One region of the Arthrobacter sp. Soc17.1.1.1 genome, then DNA from elsewhere that is predicted to be linked to it. Evidence: riboswitches for the same ligand, from Rfam matches in the RefSeq annotation. Region 1 holds a riboswitch; each other region holds the start of a gene.
What was found. Region 1 has a riboswitch for cyclic di-AMP ahead of V6S67_RS01525 (LysM peptidoglycan-binding domain-containing protein). Riboswitches for the same ligand answer to the same signal wherever they lie in the genome.
Positions count from the first base shown of each region.

Region 1 (9,749 bases):
TTCACGTAGCGGGACAGCACGTACCGCTGCGTCAGCCTCGTCACGGGCGCGGCCAGCCTGAACAGGGGGCTCGACGGCACGCTGTAGGCGGAGCAGATGAAGACCAGGCGGTTGTCCGCCGTCAGTTCGGCGTAGAACCCCTCCTCCCCCGTCACCGGATGACCGGGGAGCGTGCCGTAGCCGAAGCCTCCGCGCTGGCCGGGTGTGGCCCTGCCCGCGCCGTCGAGCTGGGGCTCCCGTGCCCAGATCACGCGGCAGGGTGCCTTGATGCGGGCGGGCCCCACGCCGAGACCGGAGACCACGCGGACACCGGGGGCGGCACGCTCGGCGTCGGGCTGCATGGTCAGCCCGGCACGGCGGTGCAGCTCCCATGCCAGGATGCCCTCGGTCAGGGCGACGAAGGGCGCGGAGGGGTCGTCGGCGGGGAGCTCGTGGGACTCCACCATCACGGTGTAGCCGGAGGGCCACCCGCCGTCGAACCGCTCGGGGAAGGGCCGGTCGGTGGCGCCGCGCTCGTCGTAGGTGAACTGGTCCATTCGTGCCTCTTCCCTGCAGCTGCGGCTCCGGGAGGTCGACGCCCGGCTCTGCGGACAAACCTAGCCCGAAAGGGCGCGGACCACGGGAAGCAGTGGCAGGATGAAGGCCCGGACCGGCAAGGAAGGCGGACCACCATGGCATCAGGGATGGCGTCGAACAAGCAGAACAAGCACGACAGGCACGGCAGGACGGACGGCGGCCGCAGGGATGCGGGCGGGAAGGCGACGGATGCCGCCGAGGAGGCCGTGAACTCGAAGGGCTTCGAGCTCGCTGCCCGCGCCGGCTACGTGGCCGCCGGCGTCCTGCACTTCATGATCGGGCTCATCGCGCTCGGGATAGCGCGCGGCGGTTCCGGGAGCGCGGACCAGAGCGGCGCCATCGGGCAGCTCGCGGGGAGTCCGGGCGGGACGGCGCTCCTGTGGTTCTGCTTCATCGGCTGCGTGGCGCTCGCCCTGTTCCAGCTCAGCGAGGTCTTCCTCGGCGTGAGGGGACGCAGCGGCAGGGACAGGCTGAAGGCCCGCCTGAAGAGCGGTGGCCAGGCGGTGGCGTACGGGGTGATCGGCGCGGCGTTCGGTCAGTACGCGCTGGGCGGCTCGAGCAACAGCAGCAGCAGCTCGCGGTCGCTGAGCGCAACCCTCATGTCCAACCCGGCAGGCGCGGCCCTCCTGCTCGCGATCGGTGTGGGCATCCTCGTGGTGGGCGGCTACTTCGTCTACAGCGGTGCCACGCGCCGGTTCCGCCGGGAGCTCTCGAGCCTGCCGGCGGGCGGACCCGGCACGGCCGTGGTGGTCCTCGGGACCGTGGGCTACATCGCCAAGGGGTTCGCGCTGGGCGTCCTCGGAGTGCTCGTGGTCGTCGCCACCGTCACGAACAACCCCGAGCAGTCCAGCGGGCTCGACGGCGCCCTGAAGACCCTGCGGGAGCAGCCCTTCGGCGTGTGGCTCCTCGGGGCCGTCGCGCTCGGCCTGATGGCCTACGGCGTCTTCATGACGATCCGGTCGAAGTACCAGCGCCTGTAGGCACCCCGCCGGACCGGACCCCTACAGGCCGAGCGCCGGCGCCTCCATGACCGGGCACGTGTCCATGACGACGTCGAGGCCCGCCTCCGTGGCGCGGCGGGCGGCGTCCTCGTCGATGACGCCCAGCTGGAGCCAGACGGCCCGGGCACCGACGGCGATGGCCTGGTCCACCACCGCGCCCACGCGCGACGAGTTCACGAAGCAGTCGACCACGTCGATGGTCCCGGGGACGTCCGCGAGGCGGGTGTAGCCCGTCTGCCCGTGGACGTCGTCGCCCTTGAGGCTCACCGGCACCACCTGCAGGCCGAGACGGTCCATGAGGAAGCGCGAGACGCCGACGGCGGCCCGGCGCGGGTTGTTCGACAACCCCACCACCGCCCACCGTCCGGGCTCGGTCAGCAGCCTCTTGATCACCTGCGGATCGTTCACGTGCGCCACATGCGCCTCCTGCCGGTCCCTCGCGGCGCCTGTCGCCGCGTTTTGTTACAGCCTTTGTTACACGCCCCATTTTGCTCCTGATCCGCCGCGGGCGTTTCATGGGAGTGACCATCCCGAGCGGCCGAGAGACCTGGATCAGTGAAGCCGCAGCAACCCTGGTCGTCCGGTGTCCCCTGACACCGGACGATAACGAGGTCCGAGCCACGGGAACCGCCGCACACCGGTGGTGAAGGCTCGGTCCGTAGGGTGCTACCGCCAGGACCGATGGAGACACCATGACCGCAGTTCTGGCACCCGGCAGCACCCAGCCCACCACCAAGCAGGCCCTCGGCGTCCGCTTCGCCGGCCTCGGCCGCAGCTTCGGCTCGCCCGCGGACCGGCGCACCGTGCTGCGGGACGTCACCGTGGAGGTGGAGCCGGGCGAGATCCTGGCCATCCTCGGCACCAGCGGATGCGGGAAGTCGACGCTCCTGCGCGCCGCCGCGGGGCTCGACGTCCCCGACCGCGGGGAGGTCCTCATCGACGGGACCCCCGTCACGGGGATCGACGAGCGCTGCGCCGTCGCCTTCCAGGAACCCCGGCTGCTCCCGTGGCACACGCTGCAGGCGAACGTGGCGATCGGGCTGCCGAAGTCCTCCAGCGCCAGCGCGGGCAAGGCCAAGGTCCTCGAGCTGCTGAAGCTCGTCGGCCTGGACACGTTCGCCAAGCACCGCCCCCGCGAGGTCTCCGGCGGCATGGCGCAGCGCACGTCGCTGGCCCGCGCCCTGGCCCGCAACCCGGGGGTGCTGCTGCTCGACGAACCCTTCGGTGCCCTCGACGCCCTGACGCGCATCAGGATGCAGGACCTCCTGCTCGACATCCACCGCGCGCAGCCCACCACCGTGCTGCTCGTCACCCACGACGTCGACGAGGCCCTCCAGCTCGCGGACCGCATCCTGGTTCTCGGGCGCGGCGAGGGCGACGAGGCGGGCTCCACCGTCGCCGAGCTCGTCCCCGTCCCCGGGAGCCGCCCGCGCGACCGCAACTCCGCGGACCTCGGGGCCCTCCGGAGCTCGCTGCTCTCCATGCTGGGCGTGACCGGGCACTAGCCCGGCTCCCCCACCCCCTGGTGCGGCCGTCGTCCGACGGCCGGCGCCACCCTGCCTCTTTCCCCTGTCTCTCCCCTGCCGCTCCAGCAAAGGACCACCATGAACCGCCGCGCTCTCCTGCCGAATCTCGCCCTCGCCACCGCCCTCTCGCTCAGCCTCAGCGGGTGCATGGCCGGCGAGAACGCCGCCGACACGCAGGCCGCGGCCGACGGCGGTGCCGCAACGGAGGGCGGCGCCCTCGACATCGATTTCGCCACCTACAACCCGCTGAGCCTGATCATCAAGGACCAGGGCTGGCTGGAGGACGAGCTCGCCGATCAGGGCATCACGGTCAACTGGGTGCAGTCCGCCGGGTCGAACAAGGCCAACGAGGCCCTGCGGGCCGGGGCGATCGACGTCGGCTCGACGGCGGGCTCCGCCGCGCTCCTCGCCCGCTCCAACGGCTCCCCCATCAAGGCCATCGACATCTACTCGCAGCCCGAGTGGGCGGCCCTCGTGACCCTGCCCGGCTCCGGTATCACCAGCGTGGAGGACCTACGCGGCAAGTCCGTCGCAGCGACCCGCGGCACGGACCCCTACTTCTTCCTGCTGCAGGCCCTCGAGGCGGCCGGCGTGGACCAGTCGGAGGTCACCATCGAGAACCTCCAGCACGCCGACGGCCGCGCGGCCCTCGCGAGCGGCGCCGTCGATGCGTGGTCGGGTCTCGACCCGATCATGGCCGCCGCGGAGCAGGACGGCGCCCAGCTGTTCTTCCGCGACATCGACTACAACACCTACGGTTTCCTCAACGCCACCGAGGACTTCCTGACCGAGAAGCCGGACGTCGCGCAGACCGTGGTCGACGCCTACGAGAAGGCGCGCGCCTGGGCGAAGGAGAACCCCGAGGAGACCGCCGCCATCCTCGCCGAGGTCGCCGCGATCGATCCCGCCATCGCGAACTCCGTCATCATCGACCGGACCAACCTCGATGTCGACCCGGCCCCGGGCGAGGCCCAGCGCAGCGTCCTCGAGAAGATCGGCCCCGTCTTCGTGGAGACCGGTGACGTGCAGAGCCAGCAGCAGATCGACGACGCCCTGGGGTCCCTGTTCGACGCCTCGTTCGTCGAGAAGGCCGACCCGGCGTCCATCGGATCCGCCTCATGAGTGCTGACCACCTGACGGGGCGCAGTGCCGTCCCCCTCAGCAAGGAGGGCCTCGCGTCCACCGGATCTCCGCTCACCGGTTCGGACGGGGGCGGCAGGACTCCGGGCAGGACCGGCACGGCCGGTCGGCGTGTGGTCATCATCCTGCTCGGGCTCGTCGTCCCTGTGCTGATCCTGCTCGCCTGGCACCTCAGCACCGCCTCGGGGTTCTTTCGGCCGTCGCAGCTCCCCTCGCCGGCGTCGGTGCTCGCGGCCGCGGTCGACCTCGTGGAGCGTGGTCAGCTGGCCACGCACATCCTGATCTCGACGCAGCGCGTGGTCCTCGGGTTCCTCATCGGCTCCGTGCTCGGCGTGCTGGCGGGCGCCCTGCTGGGCCTGTCACGCATCGCGGACGTCCTGCTCACCCCGACCGTCGGCGCGCTCCGGGCCGTGCCGTCCCTGGCGTGGGTCCCCCTGCTGGTCCTCTGGATCGGCATCAACGAGGACTCCAAGGTCACCCTGATCAGCATCGGCGCGTTCTTCCCCGTGTTCACCACGCTCTACCTCGGGCTGCGACACGTGGACCGCAACCTCGTCGAGGCGGCGCGGGCCTTCGGCCTGAACGGCGTCCGTCTGCTGACCACCGTGCAGCTGCCCGCCGTGGTGCCCGCCCTGTTCTCCGGCCTCCGCCTGGCCCTCGCGCAGTCCTGGCTGTTCCTCGTCGCCGCGGAACTCATCGCCTCGTCGATGGGCCTCGGCTTCCTCCTCACGGACTCCCAGCAGACGGGCCGCGTGGACCGCATCATCCTGGCGATCATCCTGCTGGCCGTGATCGGCAAGACCACGGACGCGCTCCTCGGCGTCGCCGAGCGCTGGGCGGTGCGCCGGTGGGCGTGAGTGCGACGGCGCCGGGCACGACGGCGGTGGAGGGGTCGGCGATGCCGCAGGACGAGGCCGACCGCCTCGCGTTCTGGGCGGCGCAGGCACAGCGGCTCGAGTGGGACACCCCGTGGGACACCCTGCACACGTTCAGGAAGGCCGCTCCGCAGGAGGACGGGACGCTCAGCGTGCCCGTCATCGAGTGGTTCGCCGGCGGTACGCTCAACGTCGCCGTGAACTGCGTGGACCGGCACGTCCGGGCCGGCAACGGCGACCGGGTGGCCCTGCATTTCGAGGGCGAGCCGGGTGACCGCCGCAGTGTGACCTACGCCGAACTGCAGGACGAGGTGTCCCGCGCCGCGAACGCACTCCTCGGGCTCGGCATCGGGGCGGGCGACCGCGTGGTCGTCTACCTGCCCGTGCTCGTCGAGACGGTGGTCATCACGCTCGCCTGCGCCCGGATCGGGGCCGTGCACTCGCTCGTGTTCGGCGGGTTCTCGGCCGAGGCGCTCCGCTTCCGCGTCGAGGACACCGGCGCCAGACTCCTCGTCACCACCGACGGCCAGTACCGCCGGGGCGCCGCCGTCCCGGTCAAGGACAACGCGGATGCCGCCGTCGAGGGTGTGGACAGCATCGAGCACGTCCTCGTGATCCGCCGGACGGGCTCCGCCGTCGCATGGACCGGAGGCCGCGACGTCTGGTGGCACGACGTCGTCGACCCGGCCTCACCGCACCACGCGCCGGAGGCGTTCGACGCCGAGGCGCCGCTGTTCATCATGTACACGTCGGGGACCACCGGGAAGCCGAAGGGCCTCGTGCACACCTCGGGCGGCTACCTCACGCAGGCGTCGTCGAGCTTCGAGCACCTCTTCAGCAACCCCGATGCAGCACGCCGGGACGATGACGTGCACTGGTGCACCGCCGACCTGGCCTGGGTCACCGCGCACACCTACGAGCTGTACGGGCCGCTCTCGAACGGCGCCACGCAGGTCATCTTCGAGGGCACCCCGAACACGCCGCACCCCGGCCGGCACTTCGAGATCATCGAACGCTACGGCGTCACGAGCTACTACACCGCGCCCACCCTGGTCCGCTCGCTCATGGGCTGGTTCCCCGACGGGGTCCCGCGCGGCTACGACCTCTCGAGCATCCGCGTGCTCGGCACGGTGGGCGAAGCCGTCAACCCCGAGGCATGGCGCTGGTTCCGGCGGCACCTCGGCCGCGACGAGGTGCCCGTCGTCGACACCTGGTGGCAGTCGGAGACCGGTGCCACGGTGCTCTCGCCCAGCCCCACCGACACCGGGTTCAAGCCCGGCTGCGCGGCACGCGCCCTGCCCGGGGTGAGTACGCGCATCGTGGACGAGGACGGCCGGACCGTCCCGCCCGGCGAGCAGGGGCTGATCGTGGTCGACCGGCACGGGCCCGCCATGGCCCGGACCGTATGGGGGAACCCGCAGCGCTACCTGGACGCCTACTGGCGGCAGTTCGCGCGGCAGGGCTGGTTCCTCGCGGGTGACGGCGCCCGGTACGACGACGACGGCGACACCTGGATCCTGGGCCGCGTGGACGACGTCATCAACGTCTCGGGGCACCGCCTGTCCACCATCGAGATCGAGTCGGCGCTGGTGGCCCACCCGCTCGTCACCGAGGCGGGTGCCTGCCCCGTCCCTGACCCGCTGACGGGCCACGCCATCGCGGCCTTCGTGGTGCTCGCGGCGGGCGCGGACCCGGAGGTCGACGTCGCCGCGGTGCTGCGCGCCCACGTGGCCGAGGCCATCGGTCCGATCGCGCGGCCCTCGGCCGTCGTCGTCGTGCCCGATGTCCCGAAGACGCGCTCCGGGAAGATCATGCGGCGCCTGCTCACGCAGCTCTACGAGGGCGCGCCGCTCGGGGACACGACGTCCCTGCAGAACGAGGGGTGCATCCCCGGGATCCAGGACGTGCTGGCCGCGCGGACCTGACGGGGTCCGCCCGGCACCCGCTGTCCCCGTCGTTAACGGAAGGAAGCGGCAGGCGCCCCGTCCAAGCACCTGCCGCTTCCCGTGTGTGGTCCGTCCGGGTGTTACACCCGGACGAAGGCTGCTCCCGGGAGGTCCGAGAGGGGGTGCTGCATGGTCAGGTTCGAACCGTTCATGCCGCTGCTGATGACCTGTCCGCCACCGGCGTAGATGGCCACGTGGCCACCGGTGATGACGATGTCCCCGGGGGCGGGGGTCGCCACGACCGTGCCGAACTGGAAGAACTGCGCCGGGCCGAGGTCGCCTGCGGCGATACCTGCGGCGCGCAGCGCGTTCTCCACGAGCACGGTGCAGTCCTGGACGGCGCCGGCTGCAAGCTGCGCCTGCGCCGAGGCCAGGAGGGTCGCACCGACGCCGCTGGCTGCCGGGGCGACGGGAGCCGAGGCCAGGTAGACACCCGAGCCCGGGGCCGTCGAGACGGCCGGGGCCGGAGCCGGAGCCGGGGCCGGGGCCGGAGCCACGACTGCCGCCTGCTGCACGACGGGCGCGGGGGCGACGGCCGCTGCCTGCTGCACGGGAGCGGCAGGAGCGACGGCGACAGGGACGGAGACCGTCTGCGCCGGGACCGATCCAGCCGCGGGGATCGCGATGGAATCACCCGGGAAGATGATCGATGCCAGGGAGAGCCCGTTGGCCGCGAGGACCGCGGTCAGGTCGGCACCGTAGCTGGCGGAGATGGCGCCGAGGGTGTCCCCTGCGACGACCGTGTGGGTCGCACCGGTCGCAGCTGCTGCGGGAGCGGCGGGAGCTGCTACTGCAGCGGGAGCGGCCGGAGCTGCTACTGCTGCGGGAGCGGCCGGGGCTGCCACGGCGGCGGGAGCTGTCGTGCCCTGGTCCGAGTAGGTGCCGGCGTTGGCGGTGCCGACGGCGCTGAGCGCGAGGCCCGACGTGACGGCGGCGATGGCAACGGGACGGCCGATCATGGTGGCGTGGGCCTTGGCGGCACGGGACAGGCCCTGCAGCGCGAGATTGCCGTCGATATCGGCACGGTGGCGCGCCGAAGAGATGTTTCGTGACATGGATGTATACCTCTCCCATGCCTGCGGGGTGAGCTGTCGGGTTCGGATGGGAGTCACCCGGTCGCGCGCATCACCTCATCGGCGTGCGCAGTGCGACTTAACCCCAAGGACGTCGGCAGTCAGAACTGCGCGTCCACTGGAACTGTGGTTCCCCCGTCCCCGCCGTGGTGATTGCGAACGTATCCCGGACGACGGCAGGGCTCGGCATTTCCGTCCAGGAGCACCCCTCATAGGCGGAGGCACCAGAAGAACATAGCCACTGCTCGAAGGGTTTGTCACATTCGCGTAACGGCGGTTATCCTGCCCCTCCTACGAGGCCGATCGCCACCGGCGGAGGGCGAGCACGGTGCCTGCAACGGTGAGGACGAGCAGGACGGACTGCTGGAGATAGAACCGGGGGCCCACTCCGGAGTCCGCGCTGGTGGCCGCCGCGAGGAGGCTGCTGGACAGAGCGGCGATCAGCGCCACGCCGACGCAGAGCAGTGTGCCCCAGAACCTCCGCTCGTGCGCACGCTGCGCGTTCTTCCAGCTCTCCATGTCCTTCAGCCTAGGCGGCAGGGGTGTGCGCGGCGTCCTGTGACCGCGCACACCCCTCGTGCATCAGCGCCGGGCGGGGGCGCCGGCGTTCCTGATCAGGTCGAGCGCCTGCTCAGGGAACCAGCCGCCGGCCGCGGGGTCCACACGATTCCACTCGGGATCGACTCCGCCGTTGGTCGTCAGGCCGCGGCTGCACTCGCCGTCCGACTCGCCGGGCACCTTAATCCACAGGAAGGCGTCGGCGAGGTCGTTGCCCGTGTTCGCGGTGGGCGTATGCCCCAGTCCGCGAGCCGGAGGATTGCACCAGACCTGCGGATCCGGGTAGGTGGCCGTCGGCACCCACGGCCCGCGGCCGTTGCGGCTGGTGTCGATCACGAAGTGCGCCAGCTCCTCCGACGTCGGCGCGTTGCGGGCACCCGCCACGTTCTGGGCGTACCACGCGTCCGTCAGGCCCCACGTCGAGAAGTCCGAGGGTGAGGCCGGGTAGAACTGGCTCGCGCAGGAGCCGTAGGCGCCCGGATCGATCTCGGTGGCGTAGTAGATGCACTGGGATACCCAGGAGCCGTACTTCAGCTGCCGCTCGGTGAGCTCGTAGTTGGAGACGTTGAGGAAGAACCCGTCCGCCTCCTGCACGCCGGCCTTCACGAGGCGGCTGGCGATCTCCCCCGTGCCCAGCCAGGCGCTGTGCGTGCCGTCGAGGTAGACCTTCGTGTTCGGCAGCGCCTTCAGCCGGTCCACGGCGTAGCCGAGCATCTCGAAGCGTTCCGCGGCCGCGGTCGCGGCGTCGGCCTCCGCCGGCTGGCACCACTCGAGGTTGCCGTCGAGCCCGCGGTTCCAGGGGATGATCCCGAGCCCGTCCGGCTCGAGCACCACCATCGCGGCGCGGTCCTCGATGCCTGCCGCGAGGGCGTCGATCCAGGCCTTGTAGCCGGCGACGTCGGTCGCCCCGCCGGCCGAGTACTGCGCGCAGTCGCGGAACGGCAGGTTGTAGGCGGCGAGCACGGGCATCTGCTGCTTGCCGGCGGCGCGGTGCGTGGTGGCGCGGACCTCCCGCGTCACCGTGGCGGGGTCGCTGTCCGTGACCCATACGGCC
Region 1 is NZ_JBAJII010000001.1:307,175-316,923, reverse strand. It holds gene V6S67_RS01560 (DUF1990 family protein) at 1-536, opposite strand, end outside; gene V6S67_RS01555 (DUF1206 domain-containing protein) at 672-1,556, shown strand; gene V6S67_RS01550 (CoA-binding protein) at 1,578-1,994, opposite strand; gene V6S67_RS01545 (ABC transporter ATP-binding protein) at 2,270-3,082, shown strand; gene V6S67_RS01540 (aliphatic sulfonate ABC transporter substrate-binding protein) at 3,182-4,225, shown strand; gene V6S67_RS01535 (ABC transporter permease) at 4,222-5,100, shown strand; gene acs (acetate--CoA ligase) at 5,142-7,043, shown strand; gene V6S67_RS01525 (LysM peptidoglycan-binding domain-containing protein) at 7,145-8,119, opposite strand; cyclic di-AMP (ydaO/yuaA leader) riboswitch at 8,125-8,335, opposite strand; gene V6S67_RS01520 (hypothetical protein) at 8,429-8,656, opposite strand; gene V6S67_RS01515 (glycoside hydrolase family 6 protein) at 8,720-9,749, opposite strand, start outside.

Region 2 (9,749 bases), on a different contig from region 1:
CGTGAAGACCGCTGAGGACCTGCAGCTGCCGGTACCCGACATCGAGCAGCGCGACGACGAACGACGGCTGCCACGCATGGTGGCCGTCGAACCGACCATCGAGCTCGAGGCGTACATCGCAGATATTGCTGACCGCGCCGAAAAGATCCAGGCACGTCTGGTCGATCCGACCGAGGACAATATGCTGAAGATTTCTACGGACGGCCGGAAGGCTGCCCTAGACATGCGCCTGGTCGACCCCGACCTCGACGTGCTGATCGGGGAGACGAAGATCAGTGCGACAGCGGACCTCCTAGCGAAGGTCTACGAGGAGAACAAGGACCGCATTTACGACGACCCGGCGACGAAGGAACCACACCCCACACCGGGCGCTTTGCAGATCGTGTTCTGCGACCTCGGCACACCGTCGGTCAACTGGAACGTGTACGGGCAGCTGCGTGAGGACCTGGTGCAGCGTGGGGTTCCAGCAGAGAAGATCCGGTTCATGCACGAAGCCAAGAACGACGCCGAGAAGGGCCGGCTGTTTGCGGCTTGCCGGACAGGGGACGTCGCGGTGCTGGTCGGCTCGACCCAGAAGATGGGCGTAGGCACGAACATCCAAGACCGTGCCGTTCACCTGGTCGACCTCGACGCGCCGTGGCGGCCGGCCGATGTCGCGCAACGCCATGGCCGCATCATCCGGCAGGGGAACCAGAACCCCGAGGTGGCCATCTCACAGGTGGTCACCAAGGGATCGTTCGACACCTTCATGTGGCAGACGTTGGAGCGCAAGAGCAAGTTCATCGACCAGATCATGCGCGGCCGCCTCGACGTCCGCGAGATCGAAGACGTGGGAGACAGCACCCTGTCCTTCGCGGAGGTCAAAGCCATCTCCAGCGGTAACCCGCTCATCCTGGAGAAGTCCAAAGCTGATCAGGAACTGACCCGCCTGCGGCGCCTCGAACGTGCTTGGCACCGCAACCAGGCGGCACTCACCCGCCGTAAGGACAGCTCACTCGTCCGAGGTCGCGCATTGGTCGCCGAACTGCCCGCGCTGAAGGAAGCCGCCGCACGCACAACCCACGATTTTGGCGGCGACGCGTTCCGTATGACCATCAACGGTAGGACCGTCGACAAGCGCACTGACGCAGTGGAAGCGCTACGCACGTGGGCGGACAGGAACGCCGCAGGACGACCCCCTATCCAGGGGTCGAAGGACCTTGGTGTGATGGCATCCATTGGTGGTCACGACATCAGGTTCGTGCAGGGCCAGGCGAACATGGTGGAGATGGGCGCATCCCGCGTCGAGTTGCAGATCGAGGGCGCGCCTGGCGTCGCGGTGGAGCTCAAACGAAACGATGCTCTGTTCCCGACTGTCGGGGTCGTTCAGCGCCTCGAGAATCAGATCACGCGCCTGCCTGACGAGGTGGTCAAGCGCGAGCGGCAGCTGGAGGAAGCACGGCAGGAGTACCGCGACGCGGCAAACGCACTGAAGCAGCCATTCAAGCACACGGAGGCACTTGAGAAGGCCAAGTGGGAAGTCGAGAGGATCAGTCGTGAGATGCGTGGAGAAGACGCCGCGCAGATAACGCTCACCCCTGAACTGGAGGATCTAAAGCGCCACATGCGGATGGCCTTCCCAAACTCTCCGAAGCCCGGACAAGCAGCTGACAGAACGGGAGCGCAGCCCCGGCCGAGCCATCTGCCGGGCCGGAACATTGAGCAGTCGGGTGGATTTGAACGCTAGGGTTCACACATAGAAAGAGGGCGGTTCCTACCGGGTAGGGACCGCCCTCTCGTCGTCTACGGTCAGCTGTTCGCCGCAGTGCTGGGGGCCGGCGAGGCTGCTTCCTCAGAGTTGGCAGAGCGTCGTGAGCGACGCTTAGCAACACCGCCGGCCTCCAGGCCGAGCTTCTTCAGTTCGTCCTCACTCCATCCGTCCTTCGTTGCTCGGACGTATGCCTTCTTATCTTCACGTTCGGCGTCGGCGAGCTGCTCGCGCAGCTCGTCTACGCGCTTCCGGGCGATCACCAGATCGGTGACAGATTCGATACGGGAGTCGAGGAGTTTACGTGCCTGGTCTTTGGTGGTTTCGAGGTCGATGGTAGCCATGCTCATCAGCCTAACCTTTGCCTATTGGGGTGCACAGACAGCCGCCACGGGGTGCAGTTTCTACCGGCCCGCTGGGTAGTCGTGGAGGTACCCGTTAGCGGGATCGTTGAACCAGTCCTCAATGTCGCCGGAGTCATACCGGACGGTGTTCCGTCCGAGTATGAAGTAGGGCGGTCCGAGGTTGGCCCGGCGCCATTGAGCTAGCTCTTGGCTTGTCACTCCGTACAACTCAGCCACGTCCTTCGGTGTCATCATCGTGCCCACCATGAGTCCCTCTTTCATCTTTGCCCCATTCCTTTCGGCAATGCCGTCATCACTTGGACGCGAAGTGAATTGGCAAGGTGGAGAGGTCGGACCGTGGAATACCGGAGCGAAGCGAGGATATGCCGCGAAAGCCGTCCTCGGAGCCTTGCCAAGAGAAGGGCGGACAGTACATTCACAAGCCGAAACGGAACGGCGCAGCCGTGAGGGTCAATCCAGACGCGAAGCGTCTCCCGAAAGATGGAACACCCCACGCGGCACACCCCGCCAGGAAGAGAGTTCCCAATTACCTACGGAGCAAGCTATGCGTTTATGTGCCATAAATATCGATTCCGCTGGCGCCTGAGGCTGAGCGGTGACACACTTGGGGTGTGGGGCCTCCGTTCGAGGGGCGCTGCGCTGGGCCTGAAGGGAGGACGAGCGATGAGCGAAAGTCAGGAGCAGGAATCCGCTGCGCGTCCTCCTAGTGCCGGCAAGCGGCACGTGTGGTCCTCGCGGCGCAAGCGCATTGAGGGTAAGACCGTGTACGTGCGGGTCTCGATGTCCGAGATGGAGCGTGCTCAGCTGCTGCAGCTGGAAGCTCAGACTGGTTTGTCGCCGTCGGCGATCCTCGTCGACGCAGCTCTCGGTTCGGGGGACCCGGCGGTGCTGACGGTGAAGAAGCAGGAGGTTGTGACCTTGCTGGCGATCCGTCGTCTCATCGCGACGGCGGCCAATAACATGAACCAGATCGCGCGCCACGCGAACGCGACCGGTGAGGTCAAGGACTACGCCGCTGCAGCGATGCAGGAGACCCGTCAGCTGATGCGGCAGATCGAATCGAAGATGTACGAGCTGAAGCCGTGATTCCGAACATCACGAAGGGCTCCCGGACCGTCGGCCTGATGAAGTATCTGGTCGGTCCAGGAAAGAGCAACGAGCACACCGACCCGCACCTTGTAGCCGGTAGCCCGACGATCATGGCGTGGTTCGGAGACGCGCAGCTCAACGATCAGTCGGCGGTTCTCGCGGCACAGGAAATTGACCTCAACAAGCGGATCAATGACGTCGAGATGGACCAGCACGTCTGGCACTGCTCTCTGTCACTACGTGCCGATGAACGGCCTGTCAGCGACCGTGAGTGGGCGGACATGGCGGAGAAGTTCATGGACGACATGGGCTTCACCGAGACGAGCGGGAAGGCCGCGTGCCAGTGGGTCGCCGTACAGCACGGCACGAGCACCGCCGGCAACGACCACATCCACATCGTCGCCTCCCGCGTCCGTGAGGACGGCACGAAGTGGAGCGACTGGTCAGACTTCCCGAAGGCGCAGACCGCCGCCCGGAACCTCGAGAAGCAGTTTGGACTCATCGAGCTGGGACAGCACTCCGAGCGCGGACTGAAGCCAGCCGAACAGCTGGCAGACCGACAGGTGGGAGGAGCTAAGGAACCAGCCCGACACCGCCTCGAGCGGACTGTTCGCTCCAGCGCCATCGCTTCCCTCTCCGAAGCTGAGTTCGTGCGCCGGCTTCGCTGCCAGGAGCTACTCGTCAGCGCCCGCTTCGCTGACGGCGGCCGCTCTGTCGTCACCGGCTACTCCGTCGCGGAGCGACCAACCAAGGGCATGGACCCCGTGTGGTTCGGCGGCGGGAAGCTCGCAAAGGACCTGACCCTGCCGGCGCTGCGCACCGCGTGGACCGACACCCCGGAAGCGTCCCAGGAAGCGGCCGAAGAATGGTGGGCAGCCAAGCGCCACCAAAGGGTCGTGCATAACCAAGCACCCGACATGAGACGCGGCATCCGTGCATCCATGGTCGGCGGGGTAGCTGTCGATGAGGTGGCGGCCAGAAAGCTTGCACTGGACATGGCAAAGGCACGCAGAGTTATGTCCCAGGTCGACCCGAGTGATCACCAGACATGGGCGCACGTTGCCCGTGAAGCCGCTGGTGTATTCGGTGCTTGGTCGAAGGCCACTGAGGCTGAGCCCGGGCCGCTGGCCCACGCCTCGCGTGTGCTGGCCCGTTCGGCACATCGGTCAGGGGTGACCATCAGCGAACCCGTGAAGCCAGCACTGCGGATGTCCGGCACCACAGCGTTCCTCCTCGCGGCCGCCACCGCCCCGTCACCGGTCGCGCAGACGCTCATCATGCAGCAGATGCTCCGCACCATCCGGCTCCTGCACGACATGCAGGCCAGCAATCAGGAGCTGCGCGAAGCAAATCTCCTGACCGAGACGGTGCGTGAGCACCTGAGCATCGTCGGAGCACCGCTGCCCGACGTCCCCGAACCGCGACTGCCAGCAGCATTGACCACTCAGGAGCACACCGCCGGTGTGGAACGGAAGGCGGTGCCGTCCTTGACAGAGGCCAAGCGCCCGCTGCGAGGACAGCGACCTGCGGAGAACTTCGAGACAGAGCTGCACGTGCCGGATCAAGGGATAGGGAGATAGCGCATGAACCATGACACACCCGATGGGGCAGAGGGGCTGTTCCGACCGCAGTTGCAGTCAGCCCTTGCCGTCGCAGGCAGGCTCGGCGAAATACTCGCCCGTCAGCGCGCAGAGCGGAACGAGCAGATGCTGCGCGCCCAGGACGCCGAGCGTCGACAGCTCCAGGAGCGGTTCGAAGCCGAACGAGCCGTCATGCGGACCCAGCTCGGAGCTGTCCACCAGCCGCAGTTCTGGGAAGCGGCCAGACCTGAGGACATCGCCTCCCAGCACGCCCTCGCACAGCAGTGGGAGCCGTTCGATGACATGGCCCGCCTTTCCCGCGAACACATACACGACGAGATCCGCACACGGTACAACCTGACTCCTGAGGAGTACCTCGAGGAGCACCGACAAGTACCACTACAGGTGGCAGCGGACGCTATCTCCGACGGTCCCGGAGCAGGCAATGATCAGGACGCCCAGCGTGACCACGCAAAGGCCCAACGACAGTCAGCGGTCGTCGCGGCCGGGGACCTGCAGAATGACCTCGACACGCAGCAAGCAGTAGCTAGAGCCGAGGAACTGTGGGACTCAGTGGACCGCAGGGAGAAACTCGCAGAGTTCCTCACCGAACGAGTTGGAACCACAGACATCGGACGCGAAGGAGTAGTCGCCGTTCTCGCAGCCGACCTCAGCAATGGGACACCACCATCGGCTGCGGTGAAGGCTGGCAGGCGCCCGGTTCGCCCCCATGATGTGCCTGAATCAGATCTTGAGAAGGAAAAAGGCTTTGGGGTGGGCTAGGCCCGAGACGGTGAACGCCGGATGGAGGGAAGCAAAAAGGGGGAGTGACTTTGGGATTGTGCGTGGAGGTCACTCCCGCAGCCAGGTTGAGGGTGCCGACAAGTGACCCTCGGGTAGCAGGGGAACGTTGTGAAGAGGGCCAGCTGTTATCTCAGTAGCCGGCCTATTGCCTTGGTTGCTTCCTGGATTTTTGCGTCGACGGCACCTGTGCTCGTGGAATCAGCTGTGTCGTTTGGGCGTGCGGTTTCATGGGCAGCATCTGCGACGCAGTGGGCGAGATGACTTTCCAGGAGCCCGAGGCTGAGGGCGTGCATAGCGCTGTTCACGGCGGCAACCTGCGTGAGGATATCGATGCAGTATTGGTCCTCATCAACCATGCGGGCTATTCCGCGGACCTGACCTTCGATGCGCTTGAGTCGGCGCAAATAGGCGCTTCTATCGGTCGCGTATCCGTGCTGATGGGGTGCTGCCTCATCGGGCGGGTCCGTCTGGTGGGCTGGTTGTGCTGCGGTAGTAGTGCTGACGCTGACTTCCGGTGCGATGTGGGTGGTCATGGTCGTTCCCCTCATCATCGTCGGCGCATTACTGCCCGGTGTAGGTTGCCGTCGATGCGGTCCTGGGTCATGTGAAATGCATGGCCCTCACCAGTATCCGCCAGCGATAGCGGGCGGTTGAACGAATAACAGGGCTAGAAGTTCCACGAGCGCCCAGTATCGAGTAATTCGTCCGCGTGTCGTGGCAACACGCTCAGTCTCGTTACGCGAACGTGACATCAAATACCATCCTGGGGTATTCTCCTCAGGTGATCCCGGCACCCGTCGAGATCGCTCTCCCGCGCAGAATGCCGAGCCCTGCCGCTGCTCCCGGGATCCGTTCGTACAATCCATATGGCAGGGACGGGGGAACCACGTTTCCACCGGGTCACCGCACGTTCGTGTGTTGACCCTCGGGGTTAAGTCGATCTATCAGCTCATTCCTGCACGGCGTCGCTGCGTGCTGCCATAGGACTGGATTGAGGACGGCCGGGTGACTCCCATCCGAACCCGACAGCTCACCCCGCAGGCATGGGAGAGGCAATCACCATGTCACGTCCGTCCATTTCTGCGCGCCACCGCGCTGTCGTCACCCACTCCATCGCCCTCGAGGGCCTGTCGTATTCCGCGAAGACCGGCGCTGTAGCGCTGGGCAAGCCGGCCATCATCGCAGCTGCTACCGGCGGCCTCGTCTTCGCTGTTGGAGCCCCTGCGGCCCAGGCCGGCACCTACACGCAGGACACCTCCAGCACCCTCACAGCGCAGGCCCCCGCCGCAGCTGCTGCAGGCGTCTACACGGTTGCCTCCGGTGACACCATGGGTGCCATCGCCGCCAAGCACGGCGTGAACCTCGATGCGCTGCTGGCAAGCAACGGCCTGTCCTACGCATCGGTTATCTACCCGGGCCAGCAGATCCAGCTTTCCGGCGGTGCCGCTGCCAGTGTCTCTGTCAGTGCAGCCGCGGTTCCCGCTGCCGCCCCCACCGGCCAGGTCTTCTACAGCGCCCCTGCCGCAGCACCCGCTCCCACGGCAGCCCAGCCCACGTACTCCCTGACCTCGGCCACTGTCGCCCCGATCGCCCCGGTGGCTCCCGCAGCCCCGAGTGTTCCCGCCAGCGGCGTCGGTGCGGCGATCGTGGCATCGGCCTACTCCCAGATCGGGTCCATCCAGGACTGCACTGTTCTTGCTGAGCGGGCACTGCGCTCGATCGGCAAGAACGTCGGAGACCTCGGCCCCATGCAGTTCCTGCAGTACGGAACTGTCGTCGCCACCCCGGCCCCCGGTGACCTCGTGGTCCGTCCGGGGCACGTCGCAATCTACGTCGGTGGCGGCAAGGTCATCAGCAGCGGCATGAATGGTGCGAACCTCACCATGGAGCACCCCCTGTCCGACCTCGCCGGATCGACCTTCGTGCGCGTCGCAGGCTAACTTCACCCTCTGGTGAAGTGGTCGCCCTCAAGCTGAGATAGCGGTGAGCGCCCTGGACGGGGGCACTCACCGCTATTTCATTGTCTGCTTGTCTCTTAGTGCGCTTCAGTCGCTACCTGTGTGGATGCCACTCCGGGCTGAAGGTCCGGCACGGATTGCTAGCACTGTTCGTTAGGTGTCTGCTTCCATTTTTGGGACTGCGGAGGGTGCGGAGTGCCGGTACCCGATCCGTGGGGATGAATGAGCTAGACGTTGGCGAGACCGTGAAGTTGGGATGGTTGTACATCAGTGAGTGATCCGTGGGTGAGTGGACCGGTGTGGATACCGGAGGCCCCGCCGTCGTGGGCAACCTACCTGGCGCCGACCCTGCAACCGATCCCGCTGATCCCCGGAATCGCTTTGGTCCTGGGTGTGCTGTATCTGGCTGGCGCGATCCGCCTGTGGTCGATGGGTCGTTCCTGGCCGCTGTGGCGGACGGCGATCTTCTTGGCGGGCTGCACCATCATCATGATCACCATGGGTGCCGGAGTCGAAGGCTACGGTCTGCGCATGTTCTCCGTCTTCATGTTCCAGCAGCTGACGCTCATGATGGCCGTCCCCCCGCTTCTGGTCCTGGGTCGGCCCGGCACCTTGTTGCTGCGCGCCACCCCTCACCATGGCGTTGGGCGCCCGATCCTCCGGCTCGCTCACGCGGGACTGCGCTCGAGATCCGCTCGGATCGCCCTTCATCCGGCATTCATGATCCCGGTGTTCCTTGTCAGCTTCTATGGGGTCTACCTCAGCGGTATTGCCGACGCGATGCTGCCGTCCTGGTACGGGCACATCACCCTTGAACTGCTGTTTCTGATCTCCGGGGTGCTCTTCACCGTCCCCGTGCTATCGACGGACCCTCTACCGGTGAAACAATCCCACTTCGGCCGGTTCCTCGACATCTTCGCCGAAATGCCCCTCCACGCGTTCTTCGGCGTCGTCCTGATGATGGCGACCACCCCTGTCGTCGATTTCTTCGGCACCCTGCCCGCAGGGTGGGACGTGGACCCGCTCACCGATCAGGGCATCGCCGGCGGCCTGGCCTGGTCCTACGGGGAACTTCCCTCGGTGCTGATGCTCCTGATCATCATGGTGCGCTGGCAACGCGACGACACCGTGACCTCACGGGCTATCGACCGCAAGCACAATCGGGAGGGAACCCCGGAGCTCGACGCGTACAACGCCTACCTCGAGCAGCTCAGACAACGCTCCGAACACCACGATCGCCGGCGATAGGAACCCCTTGACCCGCGAGCAGTACGACTGACGCAGCATCCCTCATCATTTGGCCCCTGGAGCTCTTGTGCCTCGGATTTAGGACGTTGGTGCTCGAAGGGAAGGCCTGCGGATCGCTAGCTTGCGACGAGTCGAACCGCCTCGCGGAAGTCATCTAGTGACGTCAAAGCATTGTGGTTCTGGTCATCGAGAAGGATCAGCGCGGGGGCTCGGGTCACGCCGACACCAGCAGCTTCGATCCGGTCGGCCTCGATGAGTGACTGCACCTCGGGGCTTCGCATGTCGGCTTCGAATCGTGCGCTGTCGAGACCTAGCTCACGGGCCACGCCCAGATAGGTGTCCACGGTGGCAGGGGTGTACAGGCGGGGAAGTTCCTGGGCGTCCGGGCTCAGCGTGATTGCTTCCAGGAAGGGAAGGAAGCAACCCTGACGCTCGGCGGCTTCCAGGGCCGTGGCACCCAGATGCGCCTGTTCATTTGAGGGCAGGTGACGCGCGACGAAAGTGACGCGTCGGGAGTAGTCCGCCCGGAGGTTGGAGAGGAACTCCTGGATGGAGATGGTGCCAGGCGCGTACAGGTCGATGAATTGCACCAGAACAGCCCGCTCGTGGGAGGCGCGCGAGACCAAGCGGTCGCTCGCGACGATCGCGCCCCGCAAGGCATTTTGTTGTGTCGCTCGTTCGGTCGAGCTCGAAGCGGACGTTGGCCGAGGGCCGGGGGAGTGCCTGGCGGTCGCGGGCGACGGTTCAGGGTCCCGGTCCAAGTCGTCGCGATCGTTCGACAGGTACCCCTTGACGCCAATGAAAAAGGCAATGGAACCCAGCACCACGATGATGGCCAGAGGGATCATTGCTGCAAACCAGGGGTTCATGAAAAAGGTGCCGATCCTGTCACATCCCACGACCGCGAACAGGTGAGCCTGTTCAGGTACGCCAGACGAGCCGTATATCGGAGCGTTCA
Region 2 is NZ_JBAJII010000003.1:72,442-82,190, forward strand. It holds gene V6S67_RS18930 (helicase-related protein) at 1-1,726, shown strand, start outside; gene V6S67_RS18935 (hypothetical protein) at 1,789-2,091, opposite strand; gene V6S67_RS18940 (helix-turn-helix transcriptional regulator) at 2,152-2,373, opposite strand; gene mobC (plasmid mobilization relaxosome protein MobC) at 2,776-3,198, shown strand; gene V6S67_RS18950 (relaxase/mobilization nuclease domain-containing protein) at 3,195-4,781, shown strand; gene V6S67_RS18955 (hypothetical protein) at 4,785-5,564, shown strand; gene V6S67_RS18960 (metal-sensitive transcriptional regulator) at 5,711-6,118, opposite strand; cyclic di-AMP (ydaO/yuaA leader) riboswitch at 6,432-6,644, shown strand; gene V6S67_RS18965 (C40 family peptidase) at 6,647-7,525, shown strand; gene V6S67_RS18970 (cytochrome c oxidase assembly protein) at 7,814-8,791, shown strand; gene V6S67_RS18975 (DsbA family protein) at 8,908-9,749, opposite strand, start outside.
Region 2: linked by a shared signal. The riboswitch ahead of V6S67_RS18965 (C40 family peptidase) and the one ahead of V6S67_RS01525 (LysM peptidoglycan-binding domain-containing protein) in region 1 are both predicted to bind cyclic di-AMP.

Region 3 (9,749 bases), 3.0 Mb from region 1:
CCACGGCTCCGCGCTGCACCAGGTGGGGCACCAGGTGGTGCCCGTAGTCCCCGAGCCCGTCCTCGGTGTCCTGCAGGCTGTCGAGCGTGTCGAGCAGGGCGGCCGCGGTGTAGAGGAAGATCTCGGCAGCCACGATGCTCGTGGGAGGGCTGTCGGGCTTGTAGGCGAAGTCGGTGACCCTGCCGGCGTCGTCGACGGTGGCCACGCCGTGGTGGGAGGCGTCGCCGTCGAAGTCGACGGTGACCATGGTGAGGTCCGCGCCGGTGCGCAGGTGCGTGTCGACGACGTCACGGTAGTCGAGGCGGTAGAGGTGGTCGGAGCTGAGCACCAGGACGAGGTCCGGGGCGAAGTCCCGGATGAAGGCGGCCTGGCGGAGCAGGCCGTCCGCGTTGCCGTCGGCGAAGCCCTCACCCTCCCTGCCGCTGAAGGGCGGCAGGACCAGCAGTCCGCCGCGCGTGCGGTCGAGGTCCCAGGGCCGGCCGTTGCGGAGGTGGTCGTTGATGGTCTTCGGCTGGTACTGCTCCATGATCCAGACGTCGGAGATGCCGCTGTGATGCAGGTTCGACAGTGCGATGTCGATGAGCCGGAAGCTGCCGCCGAGGGGCATGGCCGGCTTGGCGCGGTGGTCTGTGAGGGCGCCGAGGCGGCCGCCGGCCCCGCCCGCGAGGACGATCGCGAGGACGCTGGGTTGGTGCCGGAACTGTCCGTGCGGGGCCATCTGCCGTCCTATCCCCGGTCTCTGCCGGGTGCTGTCGGGTGCTGTCGGGTGCTGTCGGGTCCTCGGACGGGGTGCGTGACCGAGGGGATCGTGACCGGTGCAGGCCTAGGGCGACCGGGGTGAGGCGCTCGCCCCGATCTCCTCGCCGTCGGACAGGATCCAGTGGGCGCTGTCCATGCCGCGGAGGATCTTGCGGCCCACCCGCTCGAGGTCGGCAACGTCCTGCCCGTCGAGGGCGTCGAAGACCGTGGCGCGGACCTGCGCGACGTGCGCGACCGCCAGTTCGGTCAGCATCTCGAGTCCGGCGGGCGTCAGGGAGGCCGTCGTCACCCGGCCGTCCGAGTGGGACGGGAGGCGGGTCACCCAGCCGCGCCCCTCCAGCTTCTTCACCACATGGCTGAGACGCGAGAGCGACGCCGTCGAGCGTGCAGCCAGTTCGCTCATGGGCAGGCACCTGCCCTCGGACTCGGAGAGCATCGCGAGGACCGTGTAGTCGAACAGGGTGATGCGTGCCTCGCGGAACAGGTGCGCGTCGAGGCTCGCGGGGACCAGGGACGTCAGCGCATACAGGGCCAGCCATGCGCGCCGCTCGTCGGATGTGAGCCATTGCGCCGCCATCCGCTCATTCTGGCACACCGGTTCCGGGCCGCCGAAGGGCTCCGCGCGGAGCGGCGCCGGCTTGCGGGCCACTGCCGCGGGTGCTTGTCGGGCCCCGTCGGTCCTCACACCCGGATGATCTGCGACTCGCGCGGCACCTCGGTGCCCGTGGCGGTCCGGAAGGCGAGGGGCAGGCCACGCGCGGCACCCCAGTCGGTGCTGTCGGTCACCTGCAGGTGCACGTGCGGCTGGGTGCTGTTGCCGGAGTTCCCGCACTCGGCCAGTGACTCCCCCGCGAGGATCCGGTCCCCCACCCCGACCCGGAGCGATCCCCGGCGCAGATGGGCCACCAGCACGAAGGGCCCGCCACGTTCGAGGGCGACGACGACGTGGTTGCCGGCAATCGCCGCCGGCCCGTCGTGGATCCGGCGGGACTGGCCCGCCGTGTAGGCCAGCAGCGCAGGCTGCGACCTCCGCGCCGCGTGGTCCTCCTCGCCGTCGTGGGCGATCACGACGGTGCCGGCGGCCGGCGCCAGGACCGGGGCGCCGAAGCCGACGAACGCCTCGGGCGGCTCGGTGGCCAGCAGGGCGCGCCACCCGCGCGCGGCCACCCGGCCGTGCACGTCGACGGGGACGAGGTCGATGGCGTAGGTGGTGCCCATCAGGTGGGTGCCGTGGCTCGGCACGCGGCGTGCAGGGCTGTTGCGGGCCCGGAAGGATCCGCGGAGGGGATACTGCAGCACGACCGGTGCACGGGGCGGCAGCATGTCGGGCCCGGAGACCTCAGGCCGGGACGGTCGCCCAGTCGGGCTGGACCGGCGCCGGGTACTTGGCGGTCAGTTCGTCGCCCGAGGAGACGCCGCGCAGGCGTCGGCCCACCCACGGCTTCAGGTACTCCCGGGCCCACTGCGCATCCGCCTTGAGCTGCTCGGCCCGTCGGAGGACCGGGCGTGCCTCGAGCTCCGGCAGGTCGATCCGGTGGGAGGCCTTCAGTGCCTCGAGGACGCGCGCGGCCATCAGCGTGTGTCCGGCGGTGGACATGTGCATGCGGTCGACGTCCCAGTAACCCCAGTCCTGGAACTCGCGCAGCCGCCAGTAGTCCACGATCGTCGCGCCGCGGTTGTCGGCGATCTCGCGGACCCACTCGTTGTAGACGGCCGTGCGTCCGCGGGTCTTCCCGAACACGGCGGAACCCGCCGCGTCGAAGCCCGTGAACAGCACGACGGCGGCTCCGGCGTCGCGGAGCCGCCCGATGCCGTCGTCGTAGTGCGCCATGAGGGCGTCGATGTCGATACGGGGGCGCAGGATGTCGTTGGCACCCGCGTAGAGGGTCACGAGCGTCGGCTGCAGCGCCAGCGCGGCGTCGATCTGCTCGTCGAGGATCTGGCGCATCTTCTTCCCGCGGATCGCGAGATTCGCGTAGCCCCAGGAGGGGTCGGCGAGGATGAGCTGCTCGGCCACGCGGTCCGCCCAGCCGCGCACGCCGTTGGGGGACGCCGGGTCCCAGTCGCCCACCCCTTCGGTGAAGGAATCGCCGAGGGCCACGTATCGCTGGGGAAAGTTCACGTCCCAAAGATTACCCTCGGCGCCGGGGGCGGCCGGGATAAGCTCGACGGAGCCACCCGTTGACACCCCGCACGAAGGACACCATGCCCACCGACGTCTTACCCGCGCCGACCACCGACACCGATACCGACGCCGTCGCGGATGCCGGATCGGGCCGCCGTCGGGCCGCGCTGATCGTCAACCCCATCAAGGCCACCACCGCCGACGTCGAGGGCGCCGTCCGGCGCATCTCGGCCGAGGACGGCTGGGAGGAACCGCTCGTGATCGAGACGACCGCCGACGATCCCGGGCACGGCCAGGCCCGGGAGGCGCTCGAGGCGGGGGTGGACCTCGTCATCGCGGCCGGCGGGGACGGCACGGTCCGGTGCGTCGCCGAGGAACTCGCCGGCACCGGGACCATGATGGCCCTCGTGCCGCTGGGCACCGGGAATCTGCTCGCCCGGAACCTCGACATCGCCGTCGACGATCCGGATGCCGCCGTCGAGTCCGCGTTCCGCGGGACGGAGCGGACCATCGACGTCGTGCACGTCACTGTGGACCGCGCCCAGGACGCCCACGTGTTCCTGGTCATGGCGGGGATCGGCTACGACGCCGCCATCATGTCGGACACGCGGGACGACCTGAAGGACAAGGTCGGCTGGCTCGCGTACGTGGACGCCGGGATCAGGAACCTGCCCGGCAGGCCCTCGCGCACCACCATCTCGGTGAACGGGGGCAAGCCCTTCGAGCGCCGCCTGCGCAGCGTGATGGGCGGGAACTGCGGGAAGATCATGGGCGGCCTGGAGATCTTCCCCGGCGCCAGGATCGACGACGGCCTCATGGACCTCATGACCGTGGCCCCCAAGGGCAGGCTCGGGTGGCTGGCCGTCGCGGGCAAGCTGGTCGCGCGCGGCAAGGGCAGGAGCAAGGACCCGTCGCTGGAGTACTTCCAGTGCCGCACCGCCGAGATCACGCTGCGTGAACCGCTCGAGGTGCAGCTCGACGGCGATGCCCTCGGCACGGCGACGCACATGGCGTTCGAGGTCAAGCCGGACTCGCTCCGCCTGCGGATGCCGCTCGGCTACAAGGACCCCGCCGTCGTCAGCGAACCGCTGCCCTGACGGGACCCGGGGCAGCGGCGGCCCCCGGGCCGGCGGTGCCTCCGGTCACAGCCAGGGCTGCGGGTCGACCTTCTCGTCGTTGACCAGGACCTCGAAGTGGAGGTGGCACCCCGTGGAGTTGCCCGTACTGCCGACGGCGCCGAGGAGGTCTCCGCGCTTCACGGTGGTGCCGGCCGGCACGTCGAGGGCGCTCAGGTGGTTGTAGGTGGTCTTCAGCCCGTCGCCGTGGTCGATCAGGATGCGCTGCCCTCCGCCGTAGGCGTGCCAGCCCGAGTCGACGACCGTCCCGGCGTCCGCGGCCTTCACCGGGGTGCCGCAGGCGCTGGCGTAGTCGACGCCCGTGTGGAGCTCCGTCCCGGAACCGCCCAGGGGATTGACCCTGTACCCGAAGGTCGAGGCGACCTCCGGGTTCTCCACCGGGGCGCTGAAGGCCTTGCGTTCCTTCGCTGCCGGTGCTAGGGACGCCGAGAGCGCCCGCGCACTCGCGATGCTCGGGGCGATGCCTTCGGCGGCGGGACCCGCGGCCTCGAGGCCGAAGGTGACCGTGGCTCCTGCGGGCGCGGTGACGGCCTGCGGGACGCCGGATGCGACGGCAGCCTCCGCACCACCGGCAGGGGCCGGGGCCGAGGTGGCCGACGGCGCGACGGCGCCCATCAGCAGACCGGCCGAGGCAAGGACGATACCGGCGGTGGCGGCGTTGTCCCGCAGGCGGGTGAACGACGTCGGGAGGGCGTTCCGGGCTGCCGTCCGGCGGGTCGCGAGAGCACGTGCGTCCGTCCGTCGCCGGGCCGACGACGGCGTGCGTCCGCTGCTGCGGACGCTGCGGCGCGACGGCAGGGCCACAGGGGCGGAGGCGGAGGCGTCGTCGGAGGCATCGGAGGCATCGGAGGCATCGGAGGCATCGGAGGCATCGGAGGCATCGACGGCAGCGTCATCGACTGCGGTGGCAGGTGCGGTGGCGTCGGTGGCATCGGTGGCAGTTGCGTCGGTGGTGACAGCGTCATCGGTCGCGACAGCGTCATCGGCGGGTGCCTCCTGGGCGGCCCGCTCCCGGGCGCGGAGTTCGCGGCGGGTCAGCGGGGCGGGGGGACGCGGCGCGTCCCCGGAAGGAGTCGGGACGGCAGAGGGCACGGACGCATCGGGTCCCGTCTCCACGGATTGCGGCTCCATGGGCGCGACGGCACGCGTCGGTGCCGGGATGGACGGGGCAGAAACGGACGGCGCAGGAACGGACGGCGCGGGAACGGGCTGTGCGGCCGGCAGGGAGGCCGCGAAGAGGGGGCTGTGCGCGGGGTGAGGCTGCGAACGCAGCGAACGACGGTTCGGCGGAGGGGTGTGCGCAGGGAGCTGCGGCATCGCGTGGTGCTGGTCCGGGCGGGCGTCGGACGCTCGACGGCGCCCGGACATGAGCGTCTGGGTCAACTGCATACCTCTCTCACACGCCCGCGAAGTTAGCTGTCGGATTCGAGCAAGAGTTGACTCGGCCCCCACGGCGCGGCCCTCGGTGCTGCAGAAGCGCAGGAAGGGCCGTGCTGTCGACTATGCGTGAGGGCTTCACCCCGAGGCGGCTCGTGCCGCCGGAATGTGGATCCTCCACCCCTGTCACAGGTTGTCCAGGCGGTCCGCTGACAGGGTTAGGCGTGCGGACCTGAATTCCACGATGGAGCTTGACTGCTCAAACAGTAGGCGAGGAAAGGCGTAGTTACAATTCCGTTATCCACCCTGTGGACAATTCGTGCAATACTGCCCTCTGCCACCAGTAATCCTGAGGAAATGTGCGGCAGAACTTGAGTTCCGGCCGCGGGAAGCGCTGTCAGGACAGCTCCGCCCGACCCTTGCGCCAGTACCCCATGAAAGCAACCTGTTTCCGGTCCACTCCGACGTCACGCACGAGGTAGCGGCGCAGGCCCCGGACCACGGCGGCCTCGCCCGCGATCCAGGCGTAGAAGGGCTGGGTGCCCGGAGGCCGTTCCGGGTTGACGGTCGATTGCACGATCGCCGCCTCGAGCAGCTGCGGTGTCTCCCAGAGGATGGTCCTGTCGATGTCCACGTCCTCCGGCTCGCTGCCACCGCTGGCGGCGACCTCCCCGGAGAGGGAGACCCACCCCGGCAGCCGCACCGCGTTCCGGACGGCGGTCTCCAGCAGCTCCCCGTGGGGGCGGCGGCCGCGGGCCAGCCAGGTGATGGAGACCGAGGAGCGTGTGCCGATGTGCTGGATGTCCGCGCCGTCCGGCACCTCAAGGAACGCGTGGCCGCTGATGTCCTCGGGGAGCGACTCGAGGATGGCGCTGATCGCGGGCACCGCGGTCTCGTCGCCGGCGAGGAGCACGTGCTGGGCGAGGCCCGGGCTCCACTCGATGCCCCCGTAGGCACCCGCCGTCGCGCACTGCGCGGCGGCGGAGTTCGGTCCGATGACGCACACCCGGTCCCCGGGCCTTGCTGCTGCCGCCCATTCGGATGCGGGGCCACCACGGCCGTCCTCGTCGAGGTGCATCACGAAGTCCACGTCGATCTCCGGCTGCGGACCCGAGCAGCGCGAGTCGCGCACGGTGTAGGTGCGCATGGAGCCGCGCTCCTCCGCGTCCATGCCGAGCCACAGCTGGTACCAGCTGGACGCGGCGCCACCGCGCATCATGCCCGCGATGTCCGGGCACGCGCGTCCGGCGGACGGGATGACGATCTTGATCCGGAGGTCGAGGGTGTCCCCCGCGACGCCGAAGGACTCCAGGCATGCGCCGCCGAAGGTGATGCGGCGGAAGTTCGCGGTGAGGTCCTGCACGGCCGTGACGACGACGTCGAACGCCAGCACCATGGGCTCGGTGTCCGCCGCGGTGCGTCGGGCAGTCCTCTGTGTCACATCGGTCATGATGCCTCCATGCGTGCCGGGACGATGTCCTGGGGGTTGGATCGGTAACCGCGTCCCGGCTCACGGCCGGGAGCGGGAGTACTGGCGGGAACGGTTGCGGGAGTGCCGGCGGGCACGGCTGCGGGCGCGCCGTGGTGCCTGCCGACGGGAACCACCATCGGCGTGCCGGACACGGGGTCCTGGATGATCCGGCAGTCGAGGTGGAACACACCCGTCACCGTCTCCTCGGTGACGACGGCGGACGGCGCGCCTTCGGCGACGATCCGGCCTTCCCGCATGGCGATCAGGTGGTCCGCGTAGCGCGCGGCCAGGTTGAGGTCGTGCAGCACCATGACCACGGTGGTCCCGGAGCGCCGGTTGAGGTCGGTGATGAGGTCCAGTACCTCGATCTGGTGGGTGACGTCGAGGAACGTGGTGGGCTCGTCCAGCAGGAGGATCCCCGTCTGCTGGGCGAGCGCCATCGCGATCCACACGCGCTGGCGCTGCCCGCCGCTCAGCTCGTCCACGGTGCGGTCCGCGAGGGACAGCGTGTCGGTGGCCTCCAGCGCGCCCGCCACGGCGGCGTCGTCCTCCGGGGTCCACTGGCGGAACCAGCCCTGGTGCGGGTAGCGGCCGCGGCCTACGAGATCGGCGACGGTGATGCCGTCGGGGGCCACCGGGGTCTGCGGCAGGAGCCCGAGCAGGCGTGCGACGGCCTTCGTGGACTGGGTGGCGATGTCCGCGCCGTTGAGCAGCACGGTGCCCTCGACGGGCTTGAGCAGGCGTGCGAGCCCCCGCAGCAGCGTCGACTTGCCGCACGCGTTGGCGCCGACGATCACCGTGACCTTCCCGGCGGGCAGCGAGAGCGAGAGCCCGTCGACGACGGTGCGCTCGCCGTAGGCGAGCGTGATCCCGGCGGCGGACAGCGAGGCCGCTCCCGTATCGATCGGTGGGCGTGGAGCCATGGTCAGCCTCCCTGGCCGGAGCGGTTGGCGGTGGCGAGCAGCCACAGCAGGAACGGCGCGCCGAGGGCGCCCGTGACGATGCCGACCGGCAGCGACGTCCCGGGCACGAGGTTCGCGGCGACGAAGTCCGCGCCGAGCACGATGACCGCGCCGACGAGGGCCGCCATGGCCAGCGACGGTCGGTTGCCGAGCAGGCGGCGGGCGATCGGCCCGGACAGGAACGCCACGGAGGCCACGGGGCCGGCGGCGGCGGTCGCGACGGCAGCGAGGGCCACAGCGGTGGCCATCAGCCCCAGACGGGACGCCTCGACGCGGATCCCGAGCCCCGCGGCGGCGTCGTCGCCCAGTTCCAGGCCGCGGAGGCTGCGCGCGAGGACCGCAGCTGCGGGCAGCAGCACCACGAGCGCGCCGACCAGCACGGTGGCGCGGTCCCAGGTGCTGGAGTTGAGCGAACCGCCGAGCCACAGCACGGCCTCGCTCGCCGTCCGCAGGTCCGTGCGGGTGATGAGGAAACTCACCACGGCGTGCAGCACCGCGGCGAACCCGATCCCCACGAGGATGAGCCGGTACCCGGCCACTCCCCCGCGGCGCGAGACGAGGTAGATCGCGGCCGCGACCATCAGCGCGCCGAGCAGCGCCGAGACGGACACGGCGGCGCCCGCGGCACCGAACAGCACGATCACCGTCACCGCGGCCGCACTCGCGCCGTAGCTGATGCCGATGATGTCGGGACTCGCCAGGGGGTTGCGCAGCATCGTCTGGAAGACGGACCCGGCGATGCCGAACGCCACACCGATGAGGAGCCCGATCACGGCCCGCGGCAGCTTGTTCTCCAGGACGATGAAGCTCGCCCCCGGGATGTCCGCGCCGCCGAGGATCCGGAAGAAGTCGGGGATGGTCACGGTGTAGGAGCCGAGGAGCACGTCCACGGCGAACAGCACCACGACGACGGCGGCAGCCGTGGCCAGCCGCAGCCCCGCGCTCCTCCGGCGACGGGCACGGGTGGCGGTGAGGTGCTCGGTGGGACGCAGCGGGCGTGCGGTGTCGGTGGCAGCGTGCTCGATCGACGCGCTCACAGCTGGGCCATCCGCCGGCGCCGCACGAGCCAGATGAAGAAGGGCGCTCCTACGACGGCGGTCATGATGCCCACCTGCACCTCGCCGGGCGGCAGGACCACGCGGCCGAGGACGTCCGCGCCGAGCAGCAGCACCGGTCCGAGGAGCGCCGAGAAGGGCAGGATCCAGCGGTAGTCGGCGCCGACGACGAGCCGCACCGCGTGCGGAATGACGAGGCCCACGAACGCGATCGGTCCGGCCGCCGCCGTGGCCGCACCGCACAGGACCACGACCCCGAGGGCCGTGACGCCGCGGGCCAGGTTCACGTTCTGCCCGAGGCCGCGGGCCACGTCGTCGCCGAGAGCCAGGCTGTTGAGGACCTTGCCCGTGGCGAGCGTCAGGACGAGTCCACCGAGGAGGAAGGGCGCGACGGCGCCGATCACGTCCCAGCCGCGCCCGGACAGCGTGCCGACCTGCCAGAAGCGGAACGCGTCGAGCGTCTCCTGGCTCGAGACGAGGACGGCGTTGGTGAGGCTCCCGAGGCCTGCGGCGAGGGCGGCACCCGCCAGGGCGAGCTTGACCGGCGTGGCGCCCTCCCGGCCGAGGCTCGCCACGGCGTAGACCAGGAGCGCCGCGGCGCCGGCGCCGGCGAACGCGCACCAGATGTACCCGGAGGCACTGCCGAGGCCGAGGACGTAGATGCCGAGGACGACGGCGAGGGACGCACCCGCGTTGATGCCGAGGATGCCCGGGTCCGCCAGCGGGTTGCGGGCCACACCCTGCAGCGCGGCGCCGGCGGTGGCGAGTGCGGCGCCGACGAGCAGTCCGACGACGGTGCGCGGCACGCGGGAGAGCACCACGGCGTGATCGCCGTTGGACGGGTCGAACGCCGTGACGGCGTCG
Region 3 is NZ_JBAJII010000001.1:3,332,287-3,342,035, forward strand. It holds gene V6S67_RS15380 (glucose-1-phosphate adenylyltransferase family protein) at 1-718, opposite strand, end outside; gene V6S67_RS15385 (MarR family winged helix-turn-helix transcriptional regulator) at 824-1,336, opposite strand; gene V6S67_RS15390 (M23 family metallopeptidase) at 1,441-2,058, opposite strand; gene V6S67_RS15395 (SGNH/GDSL hydrolase family protein) at 2,099-2,881, opposite strand; gene V6S67_RS15400 (diacylglycerol/lipid kinase family protein) at 2,965-3,981, shown strand; gene V6S67_RS15405 (M23 family metallopeptidase) at 4,027-5,151, opposite strand; cyclic di-AMP (ydaO/yuaA leader) riboswitch at 5,407-5,632, opposite strand; gene V6S67_RS15410 (siderophore-interacting protein) at 5,795-6,847, opposite strand; gene V6S67_RS15415 (ABC transporter ATP-binding protein) at 6,844-7,791, opposite strand; gene V6S67_RS15420 (FecCD family ABC transporter permease) at 7,794-8,765, opposite strand; gene V6S67_RS15425 (FecCD family ABC transporter permease) at 8,864-9,749, opposite strand, start outside.
Region 3: linked by a shared signal. The riboswitch ahead of V6S67_RS15405 (M23 family metallopeptidase) and the one ahead of V6S67_RS01525 (LysM peptidoglycan-binding domain-containing protein) in region 1 are both predicted to bind cyclic di-AMP.